Regions from separate parts of the Polaromonas sp. P4_F9 genome, predicted to be linked through region 1. Evidence: predicted binding sites of a transcription regulator. Region 1 holds the regulator's gene; each other region holds the start of a gene.
What was found. Region 1 encodes LexA, which represses DNA repair genes until DNA is damaged. Its sites were predicted from a motif close to ACTGTATNNNNATACAGT; they were not measured.
Positions count from the first base shown of each region.

Region 2: imuA (translesion DNA synthesis-associated protein ImuA) is a predicted target of LexA. The motif match lies at 4,329-4,346, and genes of this name have one in related genera.
Region 3: AC1DUB_RS16485 (DNA topoisomerase IV subunit B) is a predicted target of LexA. The motif match lies at 5,269-5,286, and genes of this name have one in related genera.

Region 1 is NZ_JBFUJT010000022.1:12,211-21,757, forward strand. Features, by position in the region: gene AC1DUB_RS18630 (3-hydroxyacyl-CoA dehydrogenase) at 157-1,674, opposite strand; gene AC1DUB_RS18635 (D-2-hydroxyacid dehydrogenase family protein) at 1,910-2,917, opposite strand; gene AC1DUB_RS18640 (hypothetical protein) at 3,108-3,476, opposite strand; gene lexA (transcriptional repressor LexA) at 3,627-4,331, opposite strand; gene AC1DUB_RS18650 (asparaginase) at 4,517-5,467, shown strand; gene adk (adenylate kinase) at 5,533-6,189, opposite strand; gene kdsB (3-deoxy-manno-octulosonate cytidylyltransferase) at 6,383-7,150, opposite strand; gene AC1DUB_RS18665 (Trm112 family protein) at 7,179-7,361, opposite strand; gene lpxK (tetraacyldisaccharide 4'-kinase) at 7,342-8,412, opposite strand; gene AC1DUB_RS18675 (ExbD/TolR family protein) at 8,423-8,851, opposite strand; gene AC1DUB_RS18680 (MotA/TolQ/ExbB proton channel family protein) at 8,913-9,547, opposite strand, start outside.
Region 2 is NZ_JBFUJT010000024.1:25,648-35,194, reverse strand. Features, by position in the region: gene cysT (sulfate ABC transporter permease subunit CysT) at 1-558, shown strand, start outside; gene cysW (sulfate ABC transporter permease subunit CysW) at 555-1,574, shown strand; gene AC1DUB_RS19640 (sulfate/molybdate ABC transporter ATP-binding protein) at 1,662-2,765, shown strand; gene AC1DUB_RS19635 (DUF4062 domain-containing protein) at 2,689-3,189, opposite strand; gene AC1DUB_RS19630 (disulfide bond formation protein B) at 3,662-4,168, shown strand; gene imuA (translesion DNA synthesis-associated protein ImuA) at 4,384-5,205, shown strand; gene AC1DUB_RS19620 (Y-family DNA polymerase) at 5,165-6,631, shown strand; gene AC1DUB_RS19615 (error-prone DNA polymerase) at 6,641-9,547, shown strand, end outside.
Region 3 is NZ_JBFUJT010000017.1:151,785-161,331, forward strand. Features, by position in the region: gene bamC (outer membrane protein assembly factor BamC) at 31-1,128, opposite strand; gene dapA (4-hydroxy-tetrahydrodipicolinate synthase) at 1,200-2,084, opposite strand; gene AC1DUB_RS16470 (class I SAM-dependent methyltransferase) at 2,185-2,808, opposite strand; gene AC1DUB_RS16475 (SDR family oxidoreductase) at 2,888-3,700, opposite strand; gene AC1DUB_RS16480 (MFS transporter) at 3,909-5,102, opposite strand; gene AC1DUB_RS16485 (DNA topoisomerase IV subunit B) at 5,333-7,312, shown strand; gene AC1DUB_RS16490 (lytic transglycosylase domain-containing protein) at 7,378-8,232, shown strand; gene parC (DNA topoisomerase IV subunit A) at 8,405-9,547, shown strand, end outside.

The sequences.
Region 1 (9,547 bases):
TTTTCCAATGCATCGAAATGAGAAATAGGCAGGGACCGAGTCCCCGTACAAGTCCACTTACCAGTGGGGGCCGCGGAACTGGCTTCGCCAGGCCGCAGGCGCCGCCCCCTGGAGGGGGGAAGGTGCTACACGAAGTGAGCATTCGAAGGGGGTGTCTCACTCTTCATGCATCAGGCTCAGGCCAATGGCGCCGCGGCGGCGCAGCCACGGGGAAGGGCGGTAGCGCTGGTCGCCATAGACGGTTTGCATGTTGAACAGCACCTCCAGCACGTTGGTGGGCCCGTAGCGGTCGCCCATGGCGAGCGGCCCGAGTGGGTAGCCCAGCCCCAGCGTCACGGCGGTTTCAAGATCTTTCGGGCTGCAGATGCCTTGCTGGCAGATGTCGCTGGCAATGTTGACGATGGTGGCCACGACGCGCTGCGTGACAAATCCGCCGCTGTCCCGTATCACGCTCACCGCCTTGCCGTCCCGGGCGAACAGGGCATGGGCGGCGTCGCGCATGTCGGTGCGGGTGGCCGGGTTGGTAGCCAGGACCCGCCGCCGGGTCGCCGCATCGTCAATCAGCATGTCTATACCCACGGTACGCGCCGGGTCCAGCCGCTCCACCACGGCCACCGTGGTGATGTCAAACCCCAGGGGCGCCACCACCACCAGGGCCTGGGGCGACGCGGACTGGCCCGTTTCGATTTTGGCTCCGAGATTTTTCAGCAATTGCAGCAATTCCGAGCGTCGGGATGCTCTGGGCGAAACCCAGACCGGCGGCATTTCGGCGACCTGGGGCACAGGTGCTTCGGCCGGAAGCTGCATGACACCGTCGGCATAACGGTAAAAACCTTCGCCGGTCTTGCGGCCGAGCATGCCGCCCGCCAGCCGTTGCGCCGTGATGACGCTGGGGCGGTAGCGCGCTTCTTCGTAATACTGGTGGTAAATGGACTCCATCACGGGATGCGACACATCCAGCGCGGTCAGGTCCATCAACTCGAAGGGGCCCAGCTTGAAGCCGGCCTGGTCCCGCAGGATGCGGTCTATGGTGGCGAAATCAGCCACGCCCTCGCTGACGATGCGCAGCGCTTCGGTGCCATAGCCCCGCCCCGCATGGTTGACGATGAAGCCGGGAGTGTCCTGGGCCTGTACCGGCGTGTGCCCCATCTGGCGGGCATGGCTGGCCAGCGCGCCGCACACGGCTGCATCAGTTTTCAGGCCGGCGATGACCTCCACCACCTTCATCAGCGGAACGGGATTGAAAAAGTGGTAGCCGGCAAAGCGTTCCGGGTGTTTGAGCGCGGCCGCAATGGCGGTCACGGATAGCGACGAGGTGTTGGTCGCAAGAACGGTTTGCGCCGACACGATGGTCTCGAGTTCGGCGAACAGGGCTTTCTTGACGTCCAGCCGCTCCACAATGGCTTCCACAATCAGATCGCAGTCCGCCAGATCGGCCAGCGTGCCGGCCGTCAGAAGGCTGGCCTTGTGGCTGGTCGCAGCGGTGGTTTCCATCCGGCCTTTTTCCACCAGCTTGTCCCACTGCGCGCAGATGGCCTCCCGCGCCTTTTCTGCCGCACCCGCCTGGTTGTCCATCAACTTGACGACGCTCCCGGCTTGCGTGGCAATCTGGGCAATGCCACGGCCCATGGCGCCTGTGCCAACAATGCCAACGGTTTTGTAAATTGGTTTCATGGAAAAGGATTATTACGCAGGGCGCAAAGAACAGAACTGTGCCGCAATCCTGTTCGCGAGAATTTGGAGTGCCCGGCTGCGACTGCCTCTGGCATGCGCCGGTTGCGCAACCGCAGGATATCTTGAGGGAGAAACCCGGGCAACAGAAAAAAGCGGATTCCGGCTGAGGCTGGTGGCCATTGGCTCCGGCCTCCGGTGCCGGCCCAGTGCTGGCAGTACCCGGCATCAGGGCAAATTAGCGGCGCACTTGCAGGGCACCGGGGTTGACGATGTTCGTCGGTGTTCCCTTGATGAAGTTCACAACATTGTCAAAGGCCGCCCCGAAATACATTTCATAACTGTCCTGCTCCACATAGCCGATGTGCGGTGTGCAAATGCAGTTTTCCAGGCGCAGCAGTGCGTGGCCTTGCAAAATCGGTTCGGACTCAAAGACATCAACAGCCGCCAGTCCGGGGCGTCCGCGGTTGAGCGCGGCAATCAGGGCCTCAGGCTCGATCAACTCGGCCCGCGAGGTATTGACCAGCAAGGCAGTTGGTTTCATGCGCGACAAATCTTCGAGGGTCACGATGCCGCGTGTTTCATCATGCAGACGCAGATGCAAACTGAGCACGTCGCTTTGCTCAAAAAATTCGGCTTTGCTGTCGGCAATTTCAAAGCCGTCAGCCTGCGCCCGCTCGCGTGATGCTTCCCGACCCCAGACGATCACGCGCATGCCAAACGCCCGGCCATAGCCGGCGATGATTTGTCCGATCTTGCCGTAGCTCCACACCCCCAGTGTCTTGCCCTTGAGAACTGAGCCAAGGCCAAAATTGGGCGGCATGGAGGCGGCCTTGAGGCCGGCTTGCTGCCAGGCGCCGTGTTTCAGGTGTGATACGTAGTGGGGAATGCGGCGCATCGCAGCCATCACCAGTGCCCAAGTCAACTCGGCAGGCGCGGTCGGTGACCCAATGCCTTCCGCCACCGCAATGCCGCGCTCGGTGCAGGCTGCAATATCAATATGGCTGCCAACGCGGCCGGTCTGGGCAATCAGCTTGAGTTTGGGCAGCTTTTCAATTACCTGCCTGTTCAGCTGGGTCCTTTCGCGAATCAGCACGATTACATCGGCATCCTTGAGTCGGACGGACAGCTGGCCTATGCCTTTGACCGTGTTGGTGTAGACCTTGGCAGGGTATGCATCCAGTTTGGCCGCGCAGTTCAGTTTTCGCACGGCATCCTGATAGTCATCGAGGATCACAATATTCATGCCGATATTGTGCCTGCAAGATTTTTCTTCCCTCCGAACCGTGGCGCCTGAAAGCCGTCAACTTGTATCGGAAGGAAACCTGTCCCCCATGCCCCTGCAGTTCAGGGGCCGGTGAGTGCGCGGCGCCACGGTGCCACGGAGCCGTGGGCTAACGCCGTGGCAGGCTCAAAGTGTCATAGGTGCACCGGCTTCACTGGACTGCGGTCTCACGTTGAGCCATGCGCTCGAGTTCTGCACAGACGTCAGACATGCGACCGGATATGACCATGCGGCCAGCGCAAGCGGGGCCGACGGCCGCGTCAAACTCGCGCACCACCTTCAAGCGGCTGGTGGCGGAGGTTTTTGCTGCCGCGGCATGTGCGGCGGCAACGCGCCGCCGGGAGGGAATGCAGCCGGGCTTGAAGGGCACGGCCAACTGGTGAGGTGCGCACCGGGTGCGGGCCGGGGCGGAAAACGGCTCTGAAGTGGACTTCGCAGGCACAAACCACGCCGCCAAGGCCTGCATGGGGGCAAGCAAAACCGAGAATACGGGTGAATTTGAAAAACTGACGATTCCCATGATGAACTCCTGAATTAGAGAGGCTTGCGCCCCAATGTTTACAGGCAGGATTTCGGGCTGGCTAAATCGCCAGTGGGGCCGCAACGCCAGGGTGTTGGCCAATCAATGACCAAACGCCCGCCACCTGTCGCGCGACCAGAAAGGGGTTGGCTAGATGAGCATGGTGTTGCGGATCAAACCAACTGCGAGGCCTTCGAGTTCGAAGGGTTCGCCGGGCTCGACCACAATGGTTTTGAAATCCGGGTTCTCAGGCAACAATTCAATCAGATGCTTGGTGCGCCGAAAACGCTTGACCGTCACTTCATCGCCGATACGGGCCACGACAATTTGGCCGTTCCTGGCTTCCTTGGCCTGTTTGACGGCCAGCAGATCGCCGTCCATGATGCCGGCATCCCGCATGCTCATGCCGCGCACCTTGAGCAGGTAATCAGGTTGCCGCTGAAACAGGCTGCTTTCAAAATAATAGGTCTGCTCGATGTGTTCCTGCGCGAGAATCGGGCTGCCAGCAGCAACCCGCCCCACCAGAGGCAGGGCGAGTTGGGCCAGGCTTTGCAACGGCAGGGAAAACTGTTTGATTCTGGATTCGTGGATGGAGCGCAAGGTGTCGCTGCGCAGGCGTATGCCGCGCGAGGTGCCGCTGACCAGTTCAATCACGCCTTTGCGGGCCAGGGCTTGCAGGTGCTCTTCAGCGGCGTTGGCGGATTTGAAGCCCAATTCGTTGGCGATTTCGGCGCGGGTTGGCGGAGCGCCGGTGCGGGCGATGGCACTCTGGATCAATTCCAGGATTTGCTGCTGCCGAGCTGTGAGCTTGGGACCTTCGGAGGATAAATGCGGAAATTCGTTCAGGATGCTCATGACCGGGACTCCTTGATTCGTCAGCCTGGATTGGGTTGGATGCACCGGCCCGCTGGGGATGACCGCGTACCTTGCCTGCTGCATTCACCTTGTCGTATTAATTGTCGTATTTACCTGTTTTAATATCCAGTACCTGTATTTTCATCCAGTTTTTCAAAGAGCGCAAGTCCCTTCTCATCCTTCTTATGAATCGTCAAACCATTGTGATTTTGGGTACCGGCGGCACGATTGCCGGCCGGGCCGCGACCGCCTCGGACAACATCGGCTACACCGCCGCAGAGGTTGGTATTGATCAGCTGGTGGCGGCGATTCCCGGGCTGGCCGAAGCCGGCCCTGTGGTCACCGAGCAGGTTGCGCAGCTCGATAGCAAGGACATGAGCTTTGCGGTGTGGGCGACGCTGGCCGGGCGCGTCAACCACTTTCTGGCGCAGCCCGATGTCGAGGGGATCGTCATTGTCCACGGCACCGACACGCTGGAAGAAACCGCGTATTTTTTACAGGCGGTGTGCAGCCCCGCCAAGCCGGTGGTGCTGACCTGTGCCATGCGTCCGGCAACGGCCCTGGTACCGGACGGCCCGCAGAACATGCTGGATGCCGTGGCCGTGGCCCGCCACACCGGGGCCAGGGGCGTGGTGGCCGTATGCGCCGGCACCATCCATACTGCGCGGGACGTGCAGAAGGTACATCCCTACCGGCTGGACGCCTTCAGTTCGGGTGATGCGGGCCCGCTGGGCTATGTCGAAGAGGGGCGCCTGAGGTTATTGAGGAGTTGGCCTGAAGCAGACGAAAACCGGGCACCGGACACCCTGAAAACAATAACGGCCTTGGGCAGCGAGGCTGACTGGCCGCATGTTGAGATCGTCATGAGCCATGCCGGTGCCAGTGGCGCAGTGGTGGAAGCCCTGATGTCGCGGGGCGTGCAGGGCCTGGTCGTCGCCACAACGGGCAACGGCACCATCCATCATGCGCTGGAGGCTGCTTTGCTCAAGGCACAGGCCAGTGGCGTCACAGTGGTTCGCGCCACGCGCTGCCCCAACGGCCAGGTGCTGCCCAAACCGGGGGATCTCATTCCCGATTCAAAGGGGCTCAGCCCGGTGAAGGCGCGGGTAGACCTGATGCTCCGACTGCTGAGCTGAGGCCCGGTTGCATGCCGTTCAGAAGAACGCAGGAGAACGGCCCGATGAGGCTTGGGCCGGCCGTCTCAGCTCGACAGGGCCTTGAAGGCTCTTTCCGTGATTTCATCGACACCGCCCATGCCGCTGATCGCGCGGTATTTGGGGGCGGCGTGGGGCGAAGTTTTCGCCCAGCTTGAGTAGTACTCCACCAGTGGGCGGGTTTGCGCGCTGTAAACCTCCAGCCGCTTGCGCACGGTCTCTTCCTTGTCGTCTTCGCGCTGGATCAGCGGCTCACCGGTGACATCATCCTTGCCTTCGACTTTGGGCGGGTTGTATTTCACGTGGTAGGTGCGGCCCGAGGCCGTGTGCGAGCGGCGCCCGCTCATGCGCTCGATGATGGCTTCAAAAGGCACATCGATTTCAAGCACATAGTCAATCTTCACGCCGGCAGCTTTCATGGCGTCGGCTTGTGGAATAGTGCGGGGAAAACCGTCAAACAGGAAGCCATTGGCGCAGTCGGGCTGGGCGATGCGTTCCTTCACCAGGTTGATGATCAGGTCATCGCTCACGAGCGCGCCAGCGTCCATGACTTTTTTGGCTTCAATGCCTAGCGGGGTTCCTGCCTTGACGGCTGCACGCAGCATGTCACCGGTGGAAATCTGGGGGATGCCGTATTTTTGGCAGATGAAGGTCGCTTGCGTCCCCTTGCCCGCGCCAGGCGCGCCTAACAAAATCAGTCTCATGGATGTCCTCGGATTTTTATGAATTCAGGAAGTCAACCCGGGAGTTCGGCGCGCCGGTATCTCCATGGGCTGCTTGACAGGTGTTGAGGGCTGCCAGCACGTCATGCAAACCTCACCCCTGCTTTTTGTACAAGGATAGCATGTACACCCCTGACGGCAGCTTACACAGACGCCGGGGTGAGCTGGCTGGCCGCTATGAAAAGAGCTCGCGTGCCCTGGCCAGATCTTCCGGCGTATCCACACCCAGGCCCGGTGCCTTATCGGTAATGTGCACGGCAATCCGGTACCCATGCCAGAGGGCGCGCAATTGTTCCAGTGACTCCAGTTGCTCTAGCGGAGCCTGGGGCAGGGTGGGAAACTGCCGCAGAAAGCCGACGCGGTAGCCATAAATGCCGACGTGGCGCAGCGGTTTGGGCAGTTTGCTGCCCTTTTCGCCATCTTCCCACCAAGGTTTGCCGGCGAAGTCGCGTGCCGCGGGAATCGGCGAGCGGCTGAAGTACAGCGCAGTCTGCCGCGCATCCAGCACCACCTTGACGATATTGGGATTGAGCAGGTCAGCCATCTGGTCAATCGAATGCGCTGCCGTGCTCATGGCGCAGTCAGGTCGTTCATTGAGCAGGTGCGCCACGGCGTCGATGAGGGCCGGGTCGATCAGGGGCTCATCACCCTGCACGTTCACGACGATGTCATCGTCAGCCAGGCCGAGCGCGGTGCAGGCTTCCGCCAGCCGGTCGCTGCCGCTGGGGTGGTCGGCACGCGTCAGGACCGCGGCAATGCCGAACGCTTTGCATTTTTCGATGATGTCGGCGCTGTCGGTGGCGACCACCGTGCTGGCGGCGGTACTTTGCATGGCACGCTGCGCCACCCGCACCACCATGGGTGTGCCACCGATGTCGGCCAGGGGTTTGTTGGGCAGGCGCGTAGAGGCCAGGCGGGCCGGGATGAGGACGGTGAAACTCATGCTCATGCGGGCAGGAAATTGGCAACCGTCACAGTCCCAGCTCCTCGTCGGTCAGGGTTCGGGCTTCATTTTCCAGCAGCACGGGCAGTCCGTCACGCACCGGGTAGGCCAGCCGTGCGCTGCGGGAGATGAGTTCCTGTTTTTCCCGGTCGTAGACCAGGGGGCCCTTCGTCACGGGGCAGACCAGCAGTTCAAGCAGTTTGGTATCCATGGCTTGATGGTAATTGAGAAAGCAGGGGCGCCAACAGTGCATCAAGCGCCCCAAAAAAGGCCGGTTCGGGCGAAAACACCAGCGGAATGGCCAAAAGGTGTAATGGCGCCAGGCCCGGCTTGCCAAACAGTTTGACCGCATCCTTCTCGGTGCACAGGACTGTCTTGCCTGCGCAAGCCGCGAGATCATCGGCGCCAAAGTCGTGATGGTCGGGCAATGACAGGGTCTGCTCCAGTACCAGGCCGCGCGCCCTGAGCATGGCAAAAAAGGCTTCGGGATTGGCAATACCGGCCAGTGCCACAAGGGGCCTGCCCTGCAGCGCGGCCAAGGCGATCTGGCTGCCGTCGGCCGCAATGGCATGGTCGGCCAGTTGCCGGCTGGAGGTGAATCCTTCAAAGGCTGGCTTCAGGCCGGTGTGCAGCACCAGGTTCAGGCCTTGTTGCCGGCGCTCTGGCCACGGTTCGCGCAGCGGGCCGGCCGGCAGCAACCAGCCGTTGCCGACCCCCCGGTCATCAAACACGGCAATTTCAATATCCCGCTGAAGGGCGTAGTGCTGCAAGCCGTCGTCGCACACCACGACGGCCGTGGAGGGGTATGCCGCCAGCAGCAGGCGCACGGCATCCGTCCTTTTTTTTGCCACAAAAACAGGAGCGCTTGTCACCCGTTTTATAAGGGCCGGTTCATCACCCGACTGGGCCGCAGGTGTCCCGGCACCAACTTCCAGACTTTCATGTCCGGACCGTCCATAGCCGCGTGACACCACGCCCACGTGCAGGCCCTGCGCCTGCAAATGCCGCACCAGGGCCAACACCAGCGGTGTTTTGCCCGCGCCACCGGCCACGACATTGCCGACCACGATCACCGGAACCGCAAAACGACAGGATTCGAGCATGCCGCTGCGGTACAAGGTCCGGCGCAGGCGCACGGCCAAGCCGTGGAGCTGCGCGAGCGGCCAGAGCAGGCAGGCCAGCCAGCCTCGTGTGAGCCAGGCCCTCACCAACAGGTTTCTCACGCGTTTCTCGCCATTTTGTGAAGGCAGAGCCGGCCGCAGGCCCCGAAAGCTATTTCGCGCCGGCCATGGCGCTGCTTTGGGTGGCGAAGGTGATCTGCGTCAATCCCTGGCGGCGGGCCGCTTCCATGACCGTGATCACCGCCTGGTGCGTGGCGCTGGCATCGGCGCTGATGATGATGACGCTCTCTTTGCCGGCTTTGGCCGCTTCGAGCAGTGCCGCACCGAGCACCCCGATCCCGCGGCCTTCCACCAAAGTCTTGTTGACCATGTAGCGGCCATCGCTGCTTACCGCGACGATGACTTCTTTGGGGTAGTCACGCTGCTGCTCGGCGTCGGCCACTGGCAGTTTTACCTGCAGCTCGGTGAACTTGCTGTAGGTTGTGGACAACATCAGGAAGATGAGTACAACAAGCAACACATCGATAAAGGGGATCAGGTTGATCTCCGGTTCATCATGCGGATGGGGTCGGAAGTTCATGAGGAGCCGCCGCCCGCGAGGCTCCGCGCCTTGCCCGAAGTGAAAAGCAGGGTGGTCATGGCTATTTTCGCAGCGTATTGAGGTGGCGTACGAAGCGCTCTGCAGCCAGTTCCATGGTGAGCAGGTAGCCGTCAACCTGGGCCCGGAAATAGCGCCAGAAAATCAGGGACGGTATGGCCACCATCAACCCAAATGCGGTGTTGTAAAGGGCGATGGAGATGCCTTGCGCCATCTGCACCGGGTTGGCCCCGCCGGAACTGCTGACGCTGCCGGCGCTGGCCTGGGCGCCGAAAATCTCGATCATGCCGATGACGGTGCCCAGCAGCCCCAGCAAGGGCGCCGCAGAGGCAATGGTGGCCAGGGCGGCCAGGTACCGCTCCAGCTTGTGGGCTGCCTGGCGACCGGCGCCCTCCAGGATGGAGCGCAAATCGTCCTCGCTGATCCGTGGATTGGCGTTCAAGGCACGAAACCCGCTGGCCAACACCTCGCCAAGAACCGAGTTCTGTTCCAGCTGCGATACCACATCGGGTGCGGGAACGGCGGAACGGGAGACTGTGATGGCTTCGTCAAGAAGTCTTGGCGGTGCTACTTTCGGGGTTTTAAGGCTGGTAAAACGCTCAATGACCAGCGCAAGCGCCAAGACGGAGCAGGCAACCAAGGGCCAGATCGGCCAGCCTGCGGCTTGTATGATCGAAA
Region 2 (9,547 bases), on a different contig from region 1:
AAGCTGGTTGATGCGCTGGTGGATTTGCCTTTTGCGCTGCCCACGGCCGTGGCCGGCATTTCGCTCACGGCGCTGCTGGCCGGCAACGGCTGGCTCGGCCAGTACCTGGAACCCATGGGCATCAAGCTGGCCTTCACGCCGGCCGGCGTGGTGATTGCGCTGATTTTTGTGGGTCTTCCGTTTGTGGTGCGCACGGTGCAGCCGGTGCTGGAAGATGCGGAGAAAGAACTCGAAGAAGCCGCAACGTCATTGGGCGCCACACGCCTGCAGATTTTCACCAAGGTCATCCTGCCGCACATCATGCCGGCGCTGCTGACGGGTTTTGCCATGGCCTTTGCGCGGGCGATTGGCGAGTACGGATCGGTTATCTTTATTGCCGGCAACATGCCCATGATTTCGGAGATCACGCCGCTCATCATCATCGGCAAGCTCGAGCAGTACGACTATGCCGGTGCTACCGCCGTGGCCGTGGTGATGCTGGTGCTGTCATTCATCCTGCTGCTGGTCATCAACGCATTACAGGCCTGGCAGCGCCGCAACGCAGGAGCGCCGGCATGAGCGATAAACAGGCCCCCACGCTTGTCGCTACGCGTGCCTCCGGCGTTGCGCTGCCCCTCGCCGACGGAAAAGGGGCTGTCCTTGCTCGGGGCGGTCCTTCGCAGCGCACTCCTGCCCAACCCGTTCGCCGTGTCACGGCCGGAACGACGGAGTCGCCTTGGGTGCGCTACACGCTGATCACGGGTGCTCTTTTATTCGTGTTCCTGTTTCTCGTGCTGCCGCTGGCCGCCGTGTTCACCGAAGCCTTGCGCAAGGGCTTTGGTGCCTACATCGCCGCGCTGCAGGAACCCGACGCCTGGTCGGCCATCAAGCTCACCTTGATTGCCGCCGCCGTGGCCGTGCCGCTGAATCTGGTGTTTGGCGTGGCCGCAGCCTGGGCCATTGCCAAGTACGAGTTTCGCGGCAAGTCGTTTTTGACGACGCTGGTGGACCTGCCGTTTTCCGTCTCGCCCGTGGTGGCCGGCCTGATCTATGTGCTGCTGTTTGGCGCCCAGGGCTGGTTTGGCCCCTGGCTGCAGGCGCACGACATCAAGATCATTTTTGCCGTTCCCGGCATCGTGCTGGCGACCGTGTTTGTGACCTTTCCCTTCATCGCGCGCGAGCTGATTCCGCTCATGCAGGCCCAGGGCAACGACGAAGAGCAGGCCGCCATTGTGCTGGGCGCCACCGGCTGGCAAACCTTCTGGCATGTCACGCTGCCCAACATCAAGTGGGGTTTGATCTACGGCGTGATCCTGTGCAATGCGCGGGCCATGGGCGAGTTTGGCGCGGTCTCCGTGGTGTCGGGCCACATCCGCGGGCAAACCAACACCTTGCCGCTGCATGTGGAAATTTTGTACAACGAATACCAGTCGGTGGCCGCCTTTGCCGTGGCTTCGCTGCTGGCCATTCTGGCGCTGGTCACACTGGCCATCAAGTCGGTGGCGGAATGGCGCCACGAAGCAGACATGAAGGCCGCGGCTGATTTGCCGCCTGAACGTCCCGTGTTATCCCCTCTCCCCCTGGGAGAGGGCTAGGGTGAGGGCGGCCCCACCCCGTAGCCAACGCCGGCCCTCACCCCAACCCTCTCCCGGTGGGAGAGGGAGCAAGAAAAAGAGAAAATTATGAGCATCGAAATCCGTAACGTCAGCAAACACTTTGGCGACTTCCAGGCGCTGGGCGACGTGAGCCTGGACATTGAATCGGGCGAACTCGTCGCCTTGCTCGGCCCCTCGGGCTGCGGCAAAACCACGCTGCTGCGCATCATTGCCGGTCTGGAAACGGCAGACCGCGGCAGCATTCTGTTCAGCGGAGAAGACACCACCGACGTGCATGTGCGCGAACGGCAGGTGGGCTTCGTCTTCCAGCACTACGCACTGTTCCGTCACATGACGGTGTTTGAAAATGTCGCTTTCGGCCTGCGCATAAAAAAACGTTGGTTCGGGCCGCGCGGACAGCACCCCAGCGACGCGCAGATCAAGGAGAAAGTGCATTCGCTGCTCAACCTGGTGCAGCTCGACTGGCTGGCCGACCGCTTTCCGTCGCAGCTTTCAGGCGGGCAGCGCCAGCGTATTGCGCTGGCACGCGCCCTGGCCGTGGAGCCCAAGGTGCTGCTGCTCGACGAGCCATTTGGCGCCCTTGATGCCAAGGTGCGCAAGGAATTGCGCCGCTGGTTGCGCCGCCTGCATGACGACCTGCATGTGACCAGCATCTTTGTGACGCACGACCAGGAAGAAGCCCTGGAAGTGGCCGACCGCGTGGTACTGATGAATGCCGGCAAGGTCGAACAGATTGGGTCCCCGCAAGAGGTCTGGGACCACCCGGCCAGCCCGTTCGTCTACGGCTTTCTGGGCGACGTGAATCTTTTTCACGGCCGCGCCCATGAAGGCGAAGTGCATCTCGAAGGCCTGCGCATCGATTCCCCCGAGCATGCCGACGCACAGGACGCCAGGGCCTTTGCCTATGTGCGTCCGCACGACCTGGAAGTGCAGCGTTATTCACCGGGCGCCGAAGGCATCGTCGCGCATCTGGAGCGCGCCATCGTGATCGGCCCGATTGCGCGGCTGGAGCTGATGCCGGTCGAAGGCTACGAGCAGAAAGGGAACGCGTCAGGCGACTCCCTCATTGAAGCCCAGATGCCGTCGCAGCAGTTTAAGGACATGGGCTTGCGGGAAGGCGACATGCTGGTGGTGACGCCGCGCAAGGCGAGGGTGTTTGTGGAGGGATGACGTTTGACATGAGCGGCGGCACAAAGCCGAAGGCTTTGGGGCGTCCGCTCGATGTATGGGTCAGGCCGCGAGCCTCACTTGTTGCTGCGCTTACTTGCAGATTTCTTAGCTGGGACGGTATTTGGCAAATCTTCGGACTCCTCCGATGAAGCCGCTTTTGGAACCGCTGATAAGCGAATTCTTTTTCCGTGTAGCTTATGCCGTCAATCATTGATCCGTAGCGGTGCCCCACGATCACGACGTAGTAGTCCGTCTCGTCGATTTGTCGCGCTATTAACTTCCATTGCTCCTCGTCGGCAGCGCTAAACATTTCCATCCCCACGGGAATGTGCCCCATTTCAAGGATCGCTTTTATTACCTGCGAACGCTCCTCTTTGAGGTCGTCAAACGTAGAGCTAATGAAGATCTGATATTTGGTGCTCATGTTGCCTCTTGTACTTTTTGGAGTGGGGACGCTGCTTCCACGAGCAGCCTAACTTTGATATATCCCGCAAAACTGCGGAATAACGTGCCCGCCTGCGAAATAACACGGCGCGCCAAACTTGAAATAACTGTTTTTTGACATGGAGTTGAGACGCTATGCTGGATAAATGAGTAGGTATATTGCTTTCGCCAAAGTCGCCGCCCATATGTTTTCCACGGTTCACCTTGCGGGGCAAGCTGCGGGACACAGGCACTATGCCTGAAAAAGGGCCAAAACCGACTATGCTGTGCGCGGTTTTCCTGCTTTGACTTCTCTTGATGCCTCTTCGCAACACGAGCATCCTGCAAAAGGGGAAATCGCGAACTCATTGCCCAAGGCGCTTGCCATCAACCAGTTGGCGCCGCCCGGGAACTTCTAGCCGCCCAGGCTCACGAACCAGCGGACAATTCGTATATTGATTAAAGGGAAGCTGATGTTTTTGACGTATTTCGACGCGCTGCCACGCCGTGTGCTGGCGCTGGTGTGTCTGGCTTGTGTGGCCATGCTGGCTTTTGGTTTGTATCTGCAGCATGTGGTGGGCCTAGAGCCTTGCCCCATGTGCATCGTGCAGCGCTACGCGCTGGTGCTGGTGGCTGTGGTTGCAGGTATCACCGCAGTAGCCAAAAGCAGGGGGCTGCTGATCACGGGCTCGGGCTTGCTGGTGCTGCTGTCCGGCTTTGGTGCCTTTGTGGCGGCCCGCCAGAGTTTTCTGCAGTGGTACCCACCTGAGATTGCCTCCTGCGGCCGTGACTTTTACGGAATGATCGAAACCTTTCCGCTCAAGCGCGCGATTCCCATGATCTTCAAGGGCAGTGGCGACTGCACCAAAATTGACTGGACCTTTCTGGGCGGCTCGATTGCCAACTGGTCCTTCCTGTGCTTTGTGACGATTGGCCTGGTGGGGCTGGTCCTGATCGCCCGCCTGGCACGCCAGCGCTGAGCGCAACGCCTTCTCATCAAGCGCCGGGTCGGCTGCACCCTGGCGCTTTTTCCCTTTTCCATTTTCTTTTCTCAATGAAGTCAGTCCCTTGACAGGGGAGGGCGGCGCACGCCCGAGCCGGGCGAAGGGGTAATTGCACGGGGCTTGAATCAGGCAATATACTGTGTTTATATCCAGTTATTTGGCTGGGTGTTTTACCCGATTGAGCCCATCCCATGCTTTCTCCGATTCCTGTGGCCCGCACCGTGCCGGACCTCGCCCACGTGTGGCGCGCGGGCGAGCTGGGCAGCGCGAGCCTGCAGACCGTGGACACGGGCTATGCGGCGCTCAACCATGTGTTGCCCGGCGGCGGCTGGCCGCAGGGTGCGTTAGTGGAAGTGCTGCAGCCGCAAGCCGGACTGCATGAATGGGGTTTGGTCGTGCCGGCCCTGGCTTGCGTGCAGGCGGCGGTGCCTGATTTGTTGACGGTGCTGGTGGGCGTGCCCTGGCAGCCCTTTGGCCCGGCGCTGGGCGCGCGCCAGTTGAATATGCAGCGCCTGCTCAGCATTCACGGAAAACCCGGTGACGCGCCGTCGCTGCTGTGGGCCACGCGTGAAGCCTTGCAGTGCGCCGACGTGCACAGCGTGCTGGCCTGGCTGCCCGATGCGCGCAGCGCGCACGTGCGCCGTCTGCAGATTGCGGCCCATGCGCACAACAAGCTGCTGTTTGTCTTCAGGCCGCTGCGGGCGCAGCATGAGTCGTCGCCCGCGCCGCTGCGTTTGCTGATTGAAGGCGCGGTGAACGAGGCGGGCCAGTTGCTGGTCCGTGTGCTCAAACGCCGTGGCCCGCCTCTGGCCGCGCCGGTGCTGCTCGATACCCGGCCGGCCCGGCTGGCGGAGCTGCTGGCCGCCAGCCGCGAAAGAGCGCGGCGCCAGCGGGAAGAAGCCGGCGTTCCGGCGCTCATGCTGCTGCCTTCGCTGGTGTCGCCTCCTGTCACTTCACCTCAGGGCCCCATCCATGCGCTGCTGGATCGCATTGCATATCTCGACCACCACTGAGCCGGGCCCAGCCGCCCGCCAGGTGCTGGACGCCGCTGCGGTGCAACGGGCGGTGGCCAGCATGGCACTGGGCTTTACGCCGCGTGTGGCGCTGGTGGACGAGGCCGTGCTGATGGACGTGACGGGCAGCCTGCGCCTCTTTGGCGGCTTGGCGCGGCTGATGCAGCTGCTGGAGCAGCGTTTGGCTGTTTTTTTTGAAGAAAACGGGTTGCAGGCTCAGGTAAAACGGGCGCAAGGCGCGACGTCCTTGATAGCGCTTGGCCGTTTGCGGCTGCAAGATGGACAGACTCAGACTCAGACTGATATCGTCGTGAAAAAGCGCGTGGCCGACCTGCCCATGCACACCCTGACGGCTGCCCGCCCGCATCTGGGCGTGCTGGAGCGCATTGGCTGCCGCAACTGGGACGACCTGCTGCGCCTGCCGCGTGACGGCGTGGCCCGGCGCTTTGGCGCGGAGTTGCTGGAGGCGCTGGACCGCGCCCGCGGCAGCACGCCCGACAACTACGAGTGGCAGGTGCTGCCCGAGCACTTTGAGGAAAAACTGGAACTCAACGCACTGGTCACCCACGCCCCCGCGTTGATGGCGGGCGTGGAGCGGCTGCTGGTCCATCTGCACGCCTGGCTGCTCGGGCGCCAGAGCGGGCTGTGCGCCCTGAAAATCATCTGGCACCTGGACAAGCGCCGCGACGTGGCGCCGACCGGCGAACTGGAGATCCGCACGGCCCAGCCCGCACAAGACCTTCGCCATGTGGCGCGGCTGGTGGCCGAGCACCTGGCCCAGCAAAAGCTGCCGGCGCCGGTGCACAGCCTGACCTTGCAGTCACTGGCCACCGAGTTGCTGGCCGACTCGGCCGCCGCCACCGGTAGCCTGCTGATGGAGGTGCGCCAACAGGGTGACAGCGTGGTGGAGCTGGTCGAGCGGCTGAGCGCCCGCCTGGGCGATGCGCAGGTGCAGGCCTGGCAGCCTTGCGCGGACCATCGGCCGGAGCTGATGCAACGCTGGGTTCATGCCAGGGGGGCGATTCAATCGATCGCTGCGCATAAAAATCCTGTCCGGGCTGGAGGTTTGAAACGTTCAAGAGATGCTTCAAAAACCTCCTGTCCGGAGATCAAGACCGAAGCTTTGTACCCGACCTGGTTGCTGCCCGAGCCGCTCAAGCTGGCCACTGTCGGCAACAGCCCGGTCTATCAGGGCAAGCTGCACCGCCTGACGGGGCCGCAGCGGCTGGAGGCCGCCGAATGGCTGCTGGCCGACAGCAACACCGCCCGCGGCGCCGGGCTGTGTGAAAAGCCGTGGGCGCTTCGCGACTACTTCATTTACCGCAGCCAGCAGGGCGCCTTGCTCTGGATTTACAGCGAGAGGCTGGGCGCCACACCCGAGGCCGCGCGGCAGCGCGCCTGGTACCTGCACGGTTTTTTTGCCTGAGGGGAACGCATGTCCGCCTACGTGCTGCCCGATTACGCCGAACTGCATGCGTTGAGCAATTTCAGCTTCCAGCGCGGCGCCTCGCATGCTCAGGAGCTGGCCGAGCGGGCTTTCAAGCTGGGTTACAAGGCGCTGGCCATCACTGACGAATGCTCGGTGGCCGGTGTGGTGAGGGCGCATGAAGTGACCCGGGAGCTCGGTCTGCAGTTGCTGCCGGGGGCCGAGTTCCTGGTGCAGGACGGCCATGCGTTCAGGCTGGTGGTGCTGCCCCACAACGCCGCGGGCTGGGGCAACCTGTGCGAGTTCATCACCGAGGCGCGCCGCGCCGGTGACGAGGTGGAAAAAGGCAGCTATCGCGTTGCCATGGGTAAGACGGATTTTTCCCGGCTGGCCGATTGCGAAGTCCTGCTGTCGCCCTTGCCCGACGCCATCGATGTGCAAGCGCTGGGCGCGCACGCTGCCTGGGCCAAAGGACTGTTTGGCCCGAATGCCTGGCTGGCCGTCGAACTGCTGCAGGGCCTGGACGACGCGCTGCGCCTGCAGCAGCTGCAGGAGGTTGCAGAGCACACTGGCATACGTCTGGTGGCGGCCGGCAACGTGCTGATGCACAAGCGCTCGCGCAAGCCGCTGCACGACGTGATGACGGCCATCAAGCTGGGCAGGCCGGTGCATGAATGTGGCTTTGCGCTGCAGGCCAATGCCGAGGCGCACCTGCGCCCGCGCATGCGGCTGGCCGGCATTTACCCGGCCGCGCTGCTGCGTGCCACGCTGGAGGTGGCGGCGCGCTGCAGCTTCAATCTCGACGAGATCCGCAACCTCTACCGCTACCCCCGGGAAGACATGGTGCCGCCTGCCGAAACGCCCGCACGCTGGCTCAGGCGGCTGACCTGGCAGGGGGCCCACACACGCTATCCGCGCGGTATTCCCCGGAAAATCGGGGCGCAGCTTGCGTTTGAACTGGCGCTGATCGAAGAGCTTGAATACGAGATGTTCTTCATCACCGTGCATGACATCGTGCGCTTTGCGAATGAGCAGAAAATCCTGTGCCAGGGGCGCGGCTCGGCGGCCAATTCGGCGGTCTGCTACTGCCTGGGCGTCACGGCCGTCAACCCGGTTGAAAGCAATCTGCTGTTTGAGCGCTTCATCAGCCGCGAACGCAGCGAACCGCCTGACATCGATGTGGACTTTGAGCACGAGCGGCGCGAAGAGGTCATCCAGTACATCTATAAAAAGTACGGGCATGACCGCGCCGCCATTGCCGCCACCGTCATCCGCTATCGGCCGCGCAGCGCGATTCGCGATGTGGGAAAGGCGCTGGCGATGGCGCCCGAGTTGATCGACCAGTTCGCCAAAGAGCATTTCTGGTTTGACGGCAGCGAGGTGCTGGAAGAAAAAATCAGGCAAGCCGGCCTGGCGGGCCAGGCGGGGCCGGTGTTGCAGTGGCTTGATTTGTCGGCGCAGCTGATTGGTTTTCCGCGCCACCTCAGCCAGCACGTCGGTGGTTTTGTGCTGACGCAGGGCAAGCTCACGCGGCTGGTGCCGGTGCAGCCTGCCTCGATGGAAGACCGCCGCATCATCCAGTGGGACAAGGACGACCTGGAGGCGATGGGTTTGCTCAAGGTCGATGTGCTGGCGCTGGGCATGCTGTCGGCCATCAGACGTTGCCTGGGCCTGGTCAATGAAACCCGGCAATGCGATGACCAGATGCACACCCTCCCGCTGGAAGACCCGCAAACTTACGACATGATCTGCGAGGCCGACACGGTGGGCGTGTTCCAGATCGAAAGCCGCGCGCAGATGTCCATGCTGCCGCGCCTGCAGCCGCGCAATTACTACGACCTGGTGGTGGAGGTCGCCATCGTCCGGCCGGGGCCTATCCAGGGCGGCATGGTGCACCCTTATCTGAAGAATCGCGAAATCCTCCGGACGGGCGGCGAGATCAAGCCTGAATACCCGGCGCTCAACCCGGCCCTGGAACGCACGCTGGGCATCCCGATCTTCCAGGAGCAGGTGATGCAGATCGCCATGATCGCCGCCGACTTTACGCCCGGTGAGGCCGACGACCTGCGCCGCTCCATGGCGGCCTGGAAACGCAAGGGCGGGGTGGACCGCTTTCATGGCCGCCTGGTCAATGCCATGGTCAACAACGGCTACAGCGCCGAATTTTCAGAGCGCATCTTCAGCCAGATCCTGGGCTTCGGCGACTACGGCTTTCCCGAAAGCCACGCCGCCAGTTTTGCCAAGCTGGTCTACGTGAGCTGCTGGCTCAAGTGCCACGAACCGGCCTGCTTTCTGGCGGCCATGGTCAATTCGCAGCCCATGGGCTTTTATTCGCCCTCGCAACTGGTGCAGGACGCCATCCGGCACGGCGTGGAGGTGCGCGCCGTGGACGTGATGTACAGCGACTGGGACTGCACGCTGGAGCCGGCGGCTGCGCAACCTGTCATGCCCCGCCATCCCGGCATCCATGCAGGGCAGCCAGCGGTGCGGCTGGGCCTGCGCCTGGTGTCCGGCCTGCGCGAAGACGCTGCCATTCGTCTGGTGGAGGCGCGAGCGCAGGCGGCTTTCAGCTCGACGGAAGACCTGGTGTCGCGCGCCCGACTCAATACGCTGGAAATCAACGCGCTGGCCGCCGCCGATGCCTTGCTGCCCCTGTCCGGCCACCGGCGCCAGCAGGTGTGGGACGCCTCGGCCATCAAGCCGGCGCCGGGCTTGCTCAAGTCCGTGCCCACGCATGAAACACCGCTGGCGCTGCCCGATACGCCCGAAGGCGAGAACATCCTGTTCGACTACAAAGCCACGGGCCTCACGCTGCGGCGCCACCCGGTCGCGCTGCTGCGGGAACGGCTGGCGCGCAAGGGCCTGCTGACCGCCAGCGAGCTCAATGCCTTGCCCGACGGCGAAGAGGTGGCCGGC
Region 3 (9,547 bases), on a different contig from region 1:
CAGGCAGTGATGGGACTGCAAACCGCGGCCTTATTTCAGGTCGTCGGCAATCACCTGAACAATGCGTTGCGCATTGGCTGACGATTCAGGCGCGCCCTGGGCATTGAGTACCGATACCGTGGTGCTTTCGCCCTGGCTCTTGACCGCAATGCGGTACTTCAATGGCGCTGGCGCAGCTGGAGAGCCACTGAACAGTTTGCTGAAGAATCCGGGCTCGCTCTTGTTGGCGCCGGGTTCGATATAGCGTACAAAATAGACGCCCTGGCTGCGGTCGCGGTCTTCCACGGTGAAGCCGGTGCGGTCCAGTGCCAGGCCCACGCGACGCCAGGCGCGCTCGAAACCTTCGTCGATCTGCACGACGGGAAGATTGTTCACGACGGTGGAGCGGGATGTCTGTTTCGTGGCGCCTGCTGCAACGAGGGCCCTGGACTGTTCCTGCGCCACGCCCAGCTTCACCATCAGGCGGCGCAGAAACTCGGCTTCCAGTTCGGGATCGGCAGGGCGCGGTTGCCAGACTGTGCTGTCGCCTGTCACGGCATTGCCGCTCTTGGCGCCGGTGATCACCTCCACCATGCCGCGATGGCTGATGAAAATCTCGGTGCCGCCGTCTGACCGGCGTTCCAGCCGGGTGCGGAACTTGTCGCGTTCGCCGGTGGAATAGGCGCCATCGAGAATTTTTCCCAGTGCGCTGCGAATGAAGTCCTGAGGCAGCTTCGCGCGATTTTCGGCAAAGTCCGTTTCCATGATGCCCAGGTTTTCCTGGTCTTGAGCCAGCAAAAAACCGCTTTCCAGCCAGAAGTCACGCACGGGTCCCCAGAGCTTGTCGGCAGGCCGGTTGATGACCAGCCAGCGCTGGGTGCCCGCGCGCTCTACCCGGACGTCACCTACCGCAACGGCTGCCGTCGGCGCGGTCTGGGGCGCGGCCTGGCCTACCTGATAGCTGCTGGCGGTCACGGCCGTGCCGGGCACCACATAACGGCTTTCACGGTTGAGCTGGGTCAGGTCGGGAGGAATATCCAGCGAGGGCGCTTTGGTAGCGCTCGATTTGTAATCGATACGTTCGCCTTCCATGACATCCCTGATGGTGGAGCAGCCCGCGAGCAGGCTCACGGCAACCAGTGCGGACACGGTTAGCGCATTTTGGGTGGTTGCAAAGGCAGGGCGTTTTGGCAAGTTCTTCACTGGGGTTCCCTTAAAAATCAGATCAGGCCGCTGGCGCGCAGGGCGCCTTCCACGGCAGCTTCGTTGGATGGGTCAAGCGGCGTCATGGGTAGTCGCAGCGCGCCACCGCACAGTCCCATCCGGGCCATGGCCCATTTGACAGGAATCGGGTTGGCTTCGACAAAAAGGTTTCTGTGCAGGGGCAGCAGTTTGAACTGCAACTCCATGGCCCGTCTGGCGTCTCCCGCCACGGCAGCCACGCACAGCTCGTGCATCAGGCGTGGCGCGATGTTGGCTGTCACGCTGACGTTGCCCTGTCCGCCGCAAAGCATCAGCGCCACGGCGGTCGGATCATCACCGGAGTACACGGCAAACCCCTGGGGGACTTCCTTGATCAGCCACTGTGCGCGCTCGATGTTGCCGGTGGCTTCCTTGATGCCGACAATGCCGGGCACTTGGGCCAGGCGCAGCACGGTGGCATGCGCCATATCGGCTACGGTGCGGCCGGGCACGTTGTACAGAACGGTGGGCAGGTCGCCGACAGCCTCGGCGATCGCCTTGAAATGCCGGTACTGGCCTTCCTGGGTGGGCTTGTTGTAATAGGGGACGACTTGCAGCTGGCAATCGGCGCCCACCTGCTTGGCGAACCTGGCGAGCTCGATCGCCTCGGCCGTGGAATTGGCGCCGCAGCCGGCCATGATGGGCACGCGTTTTTTCGCCTGCTCCACCGAGACGCGGATGATTTCGCAGTGCTCTTCGACGTTGACGGTCGGGGATTCGCCGGTGGTGCCGACCACGCCTATGCAGTCGGTCCCTTCGGCGATGTGCCAGTCCACCAGTTTGCGCAGGGTGGGGTAATCTACGCTGCCGTCATCATGCAAGGGCGTTGCCAGTGCAACGATGCTGCCAGTAATGGGTTTCATGTCTTGGTCTGTAGGTTCGCGGCCCTGGGGGGTGGTCTGGAAACAATCATAAAAAGGAGATTGCCGACCCGAAGAGCCAATCCTGCATTCTACCCAGAGGCTAGACCAGTCTATAGCGTGGGGGGACTGGGGATTGGGGTTGCAGGCCCCCGGGCAAACCCGGATGGCTTTCGGGTTCGCTGATCGCGGCAATGCGCTGGACGAAGCGTGGCTGCAGTCCCTGTGGGCCTTCCTCAAAGCCGTCCTCGAAAGCCACCACCCGCAAGCCGCGGCAGATCTCCAGCAATTCACCGGGACGCAACAGAAAATCGGGACGGGAGGGTTTTCCCACCGTTTCATTGCCTTGCGTAAAAGTTTCGTAAATCAGGACACCGCCCGGCGCCAAGCTGCGAAGCAAGGTGGGCATCAGCGGGCGCCAGAGGTAGTTGGTGACCACCACCGCGTCAAATTGCCGGCCAGCAAAGGGCCAGGGGCCATTTTCAATATCCGCCACCACCGCTTCGCGGGCCTGCGCCGGAATTGCGATGGATTCAATAGCCTCCTGTGACCTGTCTACAAGGACGACGGGGTGATTTTGTTGATGAAACCAGCAGGCGTGGCGGCCGCGGCCGCAAGCCACATCCAGCACCACACCGCCGTCTGCCACCAGGTGCGACCAGCGCTGTACCCAGGCCGAAGCCGGCTCTGTGCCGTGCAAGGTGCTTTGCTTTTGCAATGAGGTCATGGGGTTATTAAGGTTAATGGGATTAATTGGGTTAATGGGGTTAATGCGGTTAATAGGATTAATGGAGGTGTTAATAAGGTTAGTGAGGCTTGACCTCATCCTTGAGGGCGGCCAGCGCCATCGACTCGACCCGGGCTGGCGCCATCAGTTTGAGCCAGCGGCCCAGCCTGCCTTTGGCTGTCATCACCACCTCGTGGTCCCGTCGCGCCATGCCCTGCAGAATCAGTCCTGCGCATTCTTCAACGCTCATGGCCTGATCTTCCTTCAGGCCACTGGCGCCGGCTGGGGCCCCTGCCGCATTGAAGCCGCGATACCGGGTCTGCGTAGCGACCACGCCGGGATAGACGGTCGTCACGCTGACGCCGGCACCCTTCAATTCCGCGCGCAGGGCCTCGAAGAAACCCGTCATGGCAAATTTGGTGGCGCTGTAGGCGGTCCGGCCCGGCACGCCAATCAGCCCCGCGAGGCTGGAGACGGCCACGATGGCGCCGCGGCTTTGCTTTAAATGAGGCAGGGCCGCATGGGTGCACCAGACGCTGCCCCAGAGGTTGATGCGCATCAGTTGCTCGTACCAGGCCAGGTCTTCGGCTTTGACGTCTTCAAAGAGCGCCTGCGCCGACCGACCGGCGTTATTGATCAACGCGTCGATGCGGCCAAAGCGGGTGACGGCGGCGGCGATCAACTGCCGGCATTGGGCTTCGACCGAGACATCGGTTTTCACCACCAGCGTTTGGGCGCCGTGCGCCGCACATTGCGCGGCGACTTCCGCGAGCAAGGCTTCGTTGCGGGCAGCCAGCACCAATGCCACGCCGGTGCGGTGCGTTTGCGCCAGTTGCCGCGCCATCTCCGCGCCTATGCCATCGGACGCCCCGGTAATTACGATAGTTTTCATGGCTGCTTGTCCCCGTCGTGATTGGGCTTCAGGTCTCAATGGCCTGTACAAAACTGCGGGCAAGCCTGAAGCCGGCCTGAGGCAATCCTAGAAGCAGGCCCAGACCTGATTGGCCAGCGTGAAGAGAAAATCAGGCCGCGTGTAAAGGGAAAACACGCCCAGCGATGCGAGGATCGCGAGCGCCCACCAGCTGATCTTTTTGGCCACCTTACGCTCCCTGCGGCAGGCCGGCACGCGAAATCGGGGTTTCGCGCACCGGCAGGTTTACCAGTGCTGCAAACACACCCAGCGCAATGGCGATGTACCAGACAATGTTGTAGCTGCCGGTGCGGTCATACAGGTAGCCGCCCAGCCAGACCCCCAGGAAGGAACCGATCTGGTGGCTGAAGAAAATAAAGCCGCCCAGCATGGACATATGCTGGATGCCGAAAATTTGCGCCACCACGGCGTTGGTCGGTGGAATGGTCGACAGCCACAGCAGGCCCATCACGCTGGCAAAGATGTAAACGCTCGTGGGACTCAGCGGGGCGGCCAGGAACACGGCGATGACGATGGCGCGCGACAGGTAAATCGTCGCCAGGATTTTTCGTTTGGCGATTCTCTGGCCCAGCGAGCCGGCAACATAAGTGCCGAACACATTGAAGAGGCCGATCAGCGCCAGTGCATAACTGGCCACCTGGGGCGACAGGCCCTTGTCTTTCAGATAGCTGGGCATATGCACACCAATGAATACCACCTGGAAGCCGCAGACGAAGTAGCCGGCCATCAGCAATTGAAAGCTCGGGTACTTGAAGGCTTCCCGCAGTGCCTGCCCGATGGTTTGCTCGCGTTTGGCCGGCTTGCCGCTCGCAAACCCGCTCTCATGCAGCCCCAGCGCCAGGGGCACGATCATCAAAACTGCAAGGCTCAAGGCGAGCAGGGCTTCTTTCCAGCCCAGGCTGCTGATCAGGAAACCCTCGACGGGCACCATCAAAAACTGTCCGAACGAGCCTGCGGCCGCCGCCACACCCATGGCCCAGGAGCGCTTGTCCGAGGAAATATTGCGCCCGATGACGCCGTAAATCACCGCGTAGGTGGTGCCTGCCTGCGCCGCGCCAATCAAAACCCCTGCCGTCAGCGTGAACAGCATCCCCGTGGGCGACAACGCCATGCCCACGAGGCCCAGGGCGTACAGCAACGCACCGCCCACAATCACCCGGAAGGCGCCAAAGCGGTCAGCCGCCATGCCGGCAAAGATGCCAAAAACACCCCAGGCCAGGTTCTGCACGGCAATGGCAAAAGCAAAGGTCTCGCGCGTCCAGCCCTGCGCTTGGGTGATGGGTTGAAGCCAGAGGCCGAAACCATGGCGTATACCCATGGACAGCGTGACAATCGCCGCGCCGCAGGCCAGCACCTGAAGCATCGACAGGGTTTTGGAAGAAGAAGAAGAGGAAGAGGATGACGCGTCGGGAGGGGGAGCGGTGTTGGAAGCCATGGGCAGACTGTAACGAAAATGTCCACGAGGTGCTGGCGGCCGGGCGGTGCGCCGCGTGGCGGAACCGTCCGGCCCGGCGGGTTCGGTTAGTATGGCTGTATATTTGTACAGTTACTTTTGCGGCCCGGTCTACAATTGCCGCAATTTCCTCATCAGCCATGGCCGACAAACTATCTACCGCAAGCAACGAATATTCCGAAGGCTCGATCCGCGTGCTCAAGGGCCTGGAGCCCGTCAAGCAGCGGCCGGGCATGTATACGCGCACCGACAACCCGCTGCACATCATTCAGGAGGTTCTGGACAACTCGGCCGACGAGGCGCTGGCCGGGTATGGCAAAAAGATCAAGGTCACGCTGCACACCGACGGCTCGGTGAGCGTGGAAGACGACGGCCGCGGCATCCCGTTTGGCCTGCACCCGGAAGAAAAAGCACCGGTGGTCGAGCTGGTATTCACCCGCCTGCATGCCGGCGGCAAGTTCGACAAGGGCAAGGGCGGCGCCTACAGCTTCTCGGGTGGCCTGCACGGCGTGGGGGTGAGCGTCACCAACGCCTTGTCAAAACGGCTTGAAGTGATGTCTTACCGCGAAGGCATGGCCGCCCGGCTGGTGTTTTCAGGTGGCGATGTCATTGAAAAACTGCAGTTGCGCAAGGCTGCTGAAGGCGACCGCAAGTGCGGCACTTCCGTGCGTGCCTGGCCAGACGCCAAATACTTCGAGTCTGCCGCGCTGCCTATGGCCGAGTTGACGCATTTGCTGCGCAGCAAGGCGGTGCTGATGCCCGGCGTGACCGTCACGCTGACCAACGAGAAGACCAAAGAAACGCAGACCTGGGCCTACAAGGGCGGCCTGCGCGACTACCTGATGCAGACCCTCACTGCCGATCCGGTGATTCCGATGTTTGAGGGCGAGGGCTTTGCCGATGCCTCGCACGACAGTTTTGCCGAGGGTGAGGGCGCCCAGTGGTGTGTGGCCTTTACCGAAGACGGTCAGCCCATGCGCGAAAGCTACGTCAACCTGATCCCGACCAGTGCCGGTGGTACGCACGAAAGCGGGCTGCGTGATGGCTTGTTCACTGCCGTCAAGAGCTTTATCGATTTGCATTCGCTGCTGCCCAAGGGCGTCAAGCTGTTGCCCGAGGACGTGTTTGCCCGGGCCAGCTATGTGCTTTCCGCCAAGGTGCTGGACCCGCAGTTTCAGGGTCAGATCAAGGAACGCCTGAACTCGCGCGATGCGGTGCGGCTGGTGTCGAGCTTTGTGCGCCCCACGCTGGAGCTGTGGCTGAACCAGCACGTCGACTATGGGAGAAAACTGGCCGAACTCGCCATCAAGGCCGCGCAAACCCGCCAGAAGGCCGGCCAGAAGGTTGAAAAACGCAAGGGCTCCGGCGTGGCCGTGCTGCCGGGCAAGTTGACCGATTGTGAAAGCAAGGACCTTGCACACAACGAGGTCTTTCTGGTCGAGGGTGACTCGGCAGGCGGCAGTGCCAAGATGGGGCGCGACAAGGAAAGTCAGGCCATCCTGCCGCTGCGCGGCAAGGTGCTCAACACCTGGGAGGTCGAGCGTGACAGGCTGTTCGCCAACACGGAAATCCACGATATTGCCGTGGCCATCGGCGTCGATCCGCATGGCCCCCATGACACGCCGGACTTGAGCGGCCTGCGCTACGGCAAGGTCTGCATCCTCAGCGACGCCGACGTAGACGGCTCGCACATCCAGGTGCTGTTGCTGACCCTCTTTTTCCGGCACTTCCCCAAACTGATTGAAGCTGGTAATGTGTATGTGGCGCGTCCGCCGCTGTTTCGGGTGGATGCTCCTGCGCGAGGAAAAAAACCGGCGTCCAAGGTGTATGCCCTGGACGAAGGCGAATTGACCGCCATATTGGACAAGTTGCGCAAGGACGGCGTGCGTGAGAACGCCTGGAGCATCAGCCGCTTCAAGGGGCTGGGCGAAATGAGTGCGGAACAGTTGTGGGAAACCACGCTCAACCCGGACACCCGGCGCCTGTTGCCCGTGCAGTTGGGCAACTTTGATTTTCTGCAAACCGAGAGCCTGATCACCAAGCTGATGGGTAAAGGCGAGGCTGCTGCGCGGCGCGAACTGATGGAGTTGCACGGTGATGCCGTGGAGATTGATATTTGATGAATTTCCCCCTGAAGTTGTTTTCGCTTTTGCACCTGGCATTGGCATCCCGCGCGTTGGCGGGGATGCTGGCGCCGCGTAGCCCTGACCGCTGGCGCGCGCTGCTGTTGCCCATGCTGGTCATGATGCTTGCGGGTTTGCACGTCACTCCGGCCCGTGCCGATATCTGGGGCTATGTAGATGCCGGGGGCGTTGCCCACTTTTCGGCGATACGGCTGGATGAGCGCTATGAGCTTTTCTTTCGCGGGGCTGAAAGCTTCAGCGCAGGCAACAATGTTGCCAAAAGCGGCAAGGCAGTCGGCAACGGTGCCAACCGGGCCACCGGCGTGGCCGCTGCGCCGCCCAAGCTGCTTGCCTACTTTGATGTGTCTCCCAACTACAAGGCCGTCAAGCACCTGCTGCGCGAAGCTTCCGTCAGGCATGGCATTGACTACGAACTGCTGCAGGCCCTGATCGCCACCGAATCGGGCTTTGACACCCAAGCCGTCTCGCCCAAAGGTGCGGTGGGGTTGATGCAGCTGATCCCGCCGACGGCGGAACGCTATGGCGTCAGGGCCGACAAAAATTCCCCGATCCAGAAAAAGCTGACCGACCCCAAGACGAACATTCGGGCGGGTTCCAGCTACCTGAGCGACCTGATTGCCATGTTCCCCGGCCAACTGGAGCTGGCTGTTGCCGCCTATAACGCCGGCGAGGGTGCGGTGCAGCGAGCCGGTAACAAGATTCCCAATTACCCTGAAACCAAAAACTACGTCAAGACCGTGATGCAGCTCTATAACCACCTTAAGCCGCCCAGCATGATGGCGTCGCCCGGCCGGGTTCGCATGGAAATGATGGGCGGAGCAACCGGCCGCAGCAACATGGTGCCGCCCACAGTGGTGTCCACCGCCACGCCAGAGGTCCAGCCCGAGCAGAACTGACGTCACAATGCGCCGGGTGTTCAGCCCGGGAATGTTTGCGCGGGATGTGCCACCCACCAGCCCGGCGGCCTGAAAAACGGCTCCCCCCTGCATTTCTTTGTAGCCTTGTGCCGGCCGCACCAGTGTGTACCGGCATGCGTAACTCCACCTTACCAGCCAAGTCAAATTCAAGATGGATCTCTTTACACCGGACGCAGTAGCCCCGATCCCCGAACCTGCTGACCAGGACTCGCTCGCCGCCTATGCGCAGCGCGCCTACCTGGAATACGCGCTGAGCGTCGTCAAGGGCAGGGCGCTGCCCGACGTGTGCGATGGCCAAAAGCCCGTGCAGCGGCGCATTTTGTACAGCATGGCGCGTATGGGCCTGGGCTTTGGCGGCGCCAATGGTGCAAGCGGCGCCAAGCCGGTCAAGAGCGCGCGCGTCGTCGGCGACGTGCTCGGCAAATACCATCCGCACGGCGACCAGGCGGCTTACGACGCGATGGTGCGCATGGCCCAGGACTTCAGCCAGCGTTACCCGCTGGTCGACGGCCAGGGTAATTTCGGTTCGCGCGACGGCGATGGCGCGGCGGCCATGCGCTATACCGAGGCCCGGCTGGCACGCATCACGACGCTGTTGCTTGACGAACTCGATGAAGGCACGGTCGACTTTGTGCCGAATTACGATGGCTCGTTTGAAGAGCCGCGCCAGTTGCCGGCACGCTTGCCGTTCACGCTGCTTAACGGCGCCAGCGGCATTGCCGTGGGTCTGGCTACCGAGATTCCCAGCCACAACCTGCGCGAGGTGGCTGACGCTTGCGTGGCGCTCATCAAGACCCCCAAGCTCAGCGACGACGAGTTGTACACGCTGATCGCCGGCCCTGACTATCCGGGTGGTGGGCAAATTATTTCGAGTACCGCAGAAATTGCGTCGGCCTATAGCACCGGACGTGGTTCGCTCAAGGTGCGCGCCCGCTGGAAGATTGAGGACCTGGCCCGTGGCCAGTGGCAGCTCGTGGTGCAAGAGTTGCCGCCTGGCGTCAGCACGCAGCGCGTGCTCGAAGAGATCGAAGAGCTCACCAACCCCAAGATCAAGGCCGGCAAGAAAGCGCTGAGCCAGGAGCAGGTGCAGCTCAAGCAGACCGTGCTGTCGGTGCTCGACGTGGTGCGCGACGAGTCCAGCAAGGACGCCGCGGTGCGCCTGGTGTTCGAGCCCAAGACCAGCAGAATCGGGCAGTCCGAACTCATCAACACGCTGCTGGCGCACACCAGCCTGGAGAGTTCTGCCTCGATCAACCTGACCATGGTCGGGCTGGACGGCAAGCCGACGCAAAAA